Regions from separate parts of the Paenibacillus xylanexedens genome, predicted to be linked through region 1. Evidence: riboswitches for the same ligand, from Rfam matches in the RefSeq annotation. Region 1 holds a riboswitch; the other holds the start of a gene.
The links. Region 1 has a riboswitch for FMN ahead of BS614_RS20980 (DMT family transporter). Riboswitches for the same ligand answer to the same signal wherever they lie in the genome.
Positions count from the first base shown of each region.

Region 2: it holds a riboswitch for FMN, as region 1 does, so the genes downstream of both, ribD (bifunctional diaminohydroxyphosphoribosylaminopyrimidine deaminase/5-amino-6-(5-phosphoribosylamino)uracil reductase RibD) here and BS614_RS20980 (DMT family transporter) in region 1, are expected to answer to the same signal.

Region 1 is NZ_CP018620.1:4,809,878-4,812,279, reverse strand. Features, by position in the region: gene BS614_RS20980 (DMT family transporter) at 283-1,263, opposite strand; FMN riboswitch at 1,408-1,561, opposite strand; gene BS614_RS20975 (DinB family protein) at 1,646-2,146, opposite strand; gene BS614_RS20970 (CGNR zinc finger domain-containing protein) at 2,291-2,402, shown strand, end outside.
Region 2 is NZ_CP018620.1:5,230,833-5,233,234, forward strand. Features, by position in the region: gene ribE (riboflavin synthase) at 1-414, opposite strand, end outside; gene ribD (bifunctional diaminohydroxyphosphoribosylaminopyrimidine deaminase/5-amino-6-(5-phosphoribosylamino)uracil reductase RibD) at 476-1,579, opposite strand; FMN riboswitch at 1,903-2,071, opposite strand; gene BS614_RS22830 (hypothetical protein) at 2,239-2,402, opposite strand, start outside.

The DNA.
Region 1 (2,402 bases):
CCATATGTCATCGTACCACCGGATTAGACAAAAGACAAAACATAGAAGAGACGTAGTGTGATGATATGCATATTCGTTATGAGGTTGGAGGGAAAAGAGGGGGATTTGCGTTTGCGAAATAGAGATAAAGCAAAGGGTTAATAGCTCATATTGCTAATTGAGAAAATGAACGAGTAATATCGAGTCATGGAAATAAAAAACCACTGCTCATCTAATTTGATGTGCAATGGTTTTATTTTATATTTGACTATTTGTTTATATGTGAACCTCAGATATATCCACTTACTCTGTACGCAGCTTCGGTGCAGCATCGGCCGCAGTTGATGATCTTTCCTGCTGTCTGGAAATGGCGAAGAGGGCCACCCAGATCAGGATAAAACCAAGCAGCTGCTCCCATGTAATCAGTGTACGGAAAGCAATCCAGTTCACCAACACACCCGCCATCGGGAAGCTAAGTTCTGCGAGAGTTGCAACAGATGCTTTGGTTGACGACAGACCTTTGTAATACAACAGAAGACTGAGCAGACCTGGTAACAATGCCTGACCGAGAATGTTGAGGATGACAGCAGTCTGTTCACCCGTTCCGGACGGAAACGTCCATGCGGCACCTTCGTTCCACGTCATAAAGATCAGGAGCGGGAGAGCAACGACAAAGCGAAGGGAGGTGACCGTTTCATAACGCGCCTGCCCCAGCATCAATCGTCCCATAACAGTTGAACCTCCCCATAAGGCAGCAGCCCCAAGGGACAACAAGCTTCCAGCATGAATCCAGTTGTCCCAGTTACCTAATGGCAATGTAAAGCCAAATGTAAGCAGGTACGTTCCTGCTAATGCTATGAAGAACAATCCACCGAAGCGACGTGGCAACGTTTCTTTTAATAAAAGTTTAGCCAGCACGATAGCGAAGAGTGGTTGCATTTTTTGCAATAAAAGCACCGTATTCGGATCGTTATGTGTAAGCGCCATGGTGAACAATACCGTTGCGAGTGCTGATCCTCCCCATGAGATAAAAATCACGGCAATCCAGTGGCGAGCACGCAGGTTTTTCAGGTCAGACCGGAATTTCCACAGTACGGGAATGGCAATAAGACTGACGATGATGTGTTCCACCAGTACAATCTGCGTTGATGTCATCGTATTTAGCAAAATAATGCGGAAGAGTGGGTCTACACCCCATAAGGCGGCGCCGAGAACTACAAGCCAGAATCCGGTATTACTTCGTTCCTTGCGGTAAACAGGTGATGCTGCTGATGTCTTTTCCATATTCAGGACTCCTTCGTCAGAACACGGAATCTTCAGTTGGCAAAATCGACAAAAGCCCCCGTTTTGGCATATACCAAATAAACGGGGGCTCATCCAAGGACATGCGTCAGGAAAGAGGCCTTCCCGTGAACGGCATGTCATTGTGTTGATCTTCTCTCATCCGGACTGTACCGTCGGCCTTGGATTCACACCAAGTCAGTCGCTAGATGTCCTTCGTTAAGAACAAATAGCGAGTCGCGGGCTGGTTCCGAAGAACATCACCGCCGGTTGGGAATTGCACCCTACCCCGAAGATCCTATTCAATTATATAGTGTGTTGAACAAGCTGTAACATTAATAAGTTCATCTTATTCCTGTAAGCGCTAGCAGTTCAAGCATTTTTTTTAGAAAACGATTTTCCAGCTTCCTTGCTGTCTGCGGAGGAGCACGATCTGACCTGCGTGATACGCATCATGGAGTACCCAGCGAGATAGTTCGTGTGCCCATTTCTCTTCGGAGTCCATATATGCCGCTTCAAGATCTGGTTCTTGTAGTGCAGCTAATTGATCTCGCAACTGCTGGGCTAATCGAGTTGTACCCTGTAGCAGTGTATTCCATCCAACTGCGTCCGTTGGATCTCCGGAATTCCCAAATGTGTATTCATTGGAGTCTACAGAAGGAAGGGTAGGCTCCTTACCTTGCATGCGACACAATAAGCGATGGTTGTAATAATACATATGGTTAACCAACTGCCAGATGCTCAATCCCCCTGCGGGTGGAATCCAGGCTGCTTGTTCTGCTGTAAGACCCTCCAAGGATTTCGACAAAGGTACAATCCAATTACATTGATCCCAGGTATCATCCTTTTGAATAAGTAACACATCTAGTGCTGTTGTTTTTGTCATTGCTTATTCCTCCTTGCGAATTATTGTGATTTGTGATGTAACTAGCTAAAACTGAATAATAAGGTTACACTTAATATAACACATCAAAGACGAGTTGTAACCTTCTTTATTTAATTAGATAGTTACATAAACGGAGGTATATATATGGACCGATTATGGACCGATTTTGTAAACAGCGATTATCACGACTGGCGTGGGGGAGATCGATCGGAGGACAGACTGGGGAAGGCTAGCTGGCAGCAAGACTTTCTGGAAC
Region 2 (2,402 bases), 420 kb from region 1:
CGATCCTTTGGGGATCAGATATTTGAACAACTGGTGATCATCAGGCTTGATCTCAAACACAATTGCATTCTGATCACGTGTTATACTGCCAATCACTCCAGTACCATCAACATGGCCCTGTACGATATGTCCGCCAAAACGACCGCCTGATTGCATGGCCCGCTCCAGATTAACTTTACTGCCTGATTGCAGCTGACTGAGATTGGTATGGCGATAGGTTTCAGGCATTACATCGGCGGTAAAACCTCCACCTTCGAGCGTTGTCGCAGTTAAGCACACGCCGTTCACTGCTACACTATCACCAATCTTCAGATCGTCCATGATGGCGGAAGCTCCGATATTCAGGACCATCGCTTCGCCTTTCCGACCAATACGCCGGATCTGACCGACTTCTTCCACCAAACCGGTAAACATGCTGCCGCCTCCCTTTTTCAAGTTATAAAAAACCTAACTTTCTACTTTCAAATCCATTTATTTATTCAGGCCACACCGGAATACCACCAATGCTGATATTATCTCCAACTTGTTCGATCTCCAACTGATTCAATTGAATCGCCTGATTCATACGTTCCACACCCTCGAAGCGGAAGCTTCCAGGTGTATCATAACCGCCTACAATCTTCGGAGCGATAAACATGAGCAGTCGATCAACCAACCGTGCCTCCAACATGGCTCCATTCAAGGTGCCTCCACCTTCAAGCAAAATCGAACCTATATCACGTTCACCCAACTTGCTAAGTCCGCTCAACAGATCCACACGTGGTCCAGGACCACAGCGTATAATCTCGACGCCGTAGGCTTCCAAACGTTCAGCAGCTTCAGGACTGGCTTCGTCTGTTGTCAACACCCATGTTGGAGCAAGACCATCCTTAACCATTTTGGCACCTACGGGAAGACGTAACTTGGAATCCACTACAATGCGCACTGGACTAATGCCTTCGACTTGCAAACGGGTTGTAAGCTCCGGATTATCGGCAATCACCGTGTCGACGCCAACCATAATGCCTTGGTGACGATGACGAAGGGCATGCACAATCTCACGAGCAGGCTCGTTGGAGATCCACTTGCTGTCTCCGCTGCGCGTAGCAATTTTGCCATCCAAAGTAGTAGCCGTCTTCAGTGTCACAAAAGGTAAACCCGTTGTAATAAATTTAATGAATTTTTCATTCATGCGTCTTCCACGTTCACGCAGTACGCCAACTTCAACTTCAATGCCTTGTTGACGAAGCATGCTGATGCCCCTGCCGGATACTTGCGGATTTGGATCTTCACAACATACCACAACACGTTTCACCTTTTCATGAATCAGGCGTTCACTACAAGGTGGCGTCTTGCCATAATGACTACAAGGCTCAAGTGTAACGTATACCGTACTTCCTTCTGCATCACTGCCTGCCATGTTAAGTGCATGCACCTCTGCATGACCGGTTCCACGTTTCAGATGGCTTCCCAGGCCTACAATACGACCCTCTTTCACAACTACACATCCAACGACCGGATTAATCCCCGTCTGTCCCTGTGCTCGTTCCGCCATATCCAATGCCAGTGCCATATAAAATTCATCATTGATCATTTCCAAATCCGTTCACCCCGCGGTTTAAAGTCTTGTTTATTAAAAAATCCCCGTCGAACAATCAGTTCGATGGGGATGATGAGAGACAAATGTCACCAGCAGGAGTGAAATGGATACAGCACGCCAACACTTTGCCCAAAACTTCATTTCGGGCAAGTGAAAATAGACACATACCTTAATGAACATCAATTACAGGTAAAGAGCTTTTATAGTGCGGCATATGTATGGAACTTACCGGCGTAACCGGATCTTCCCTGCACAGTGCAAGACAATACAAATCGTGACTGTGCAGCAATACTCCTGCTGAATGCAAACCTGTTAGGTCTGCACCTCTCCTTCTCCCATCCAGACTATACTGTCGGTTCTGGAATTACACCAGATCAGCCATCTGCCAATGGCAGACAGGTCACGGACTTTGCATCAAGTGCTGGACACATAGGTCCTTACACTTCCTGCATCACCGCCGGTAGGGAATTGCACCCTGCCCTGAAGGATTGCTTTCGTTATTACTTGGATGTTAGCACTTTAATGCCAAAAAATCAATTGTTTTTTGTTCCTTTTTGTCACATACTAACTTTTAATAAGCTAAGAAACAACAAAAAACCGCTTCCTCTCAAGGAGGCACGGTTTTTGCTTGGAGGCCCATTTCACATCCATCGTAAATTCTACATATCAGGAAAACACCAGCTCGCCATATGCTTTAATTCTTTGGCATTATGGAATGGAGTGCGGTCAGGTTCTTGCAGGGGCGAAGTCGGTAGCGGGAACTCTCTTGCCACCCTTCTGACCCAACTTGTTGAATCGATCGCAATAGCCGAGCATTTCCAGC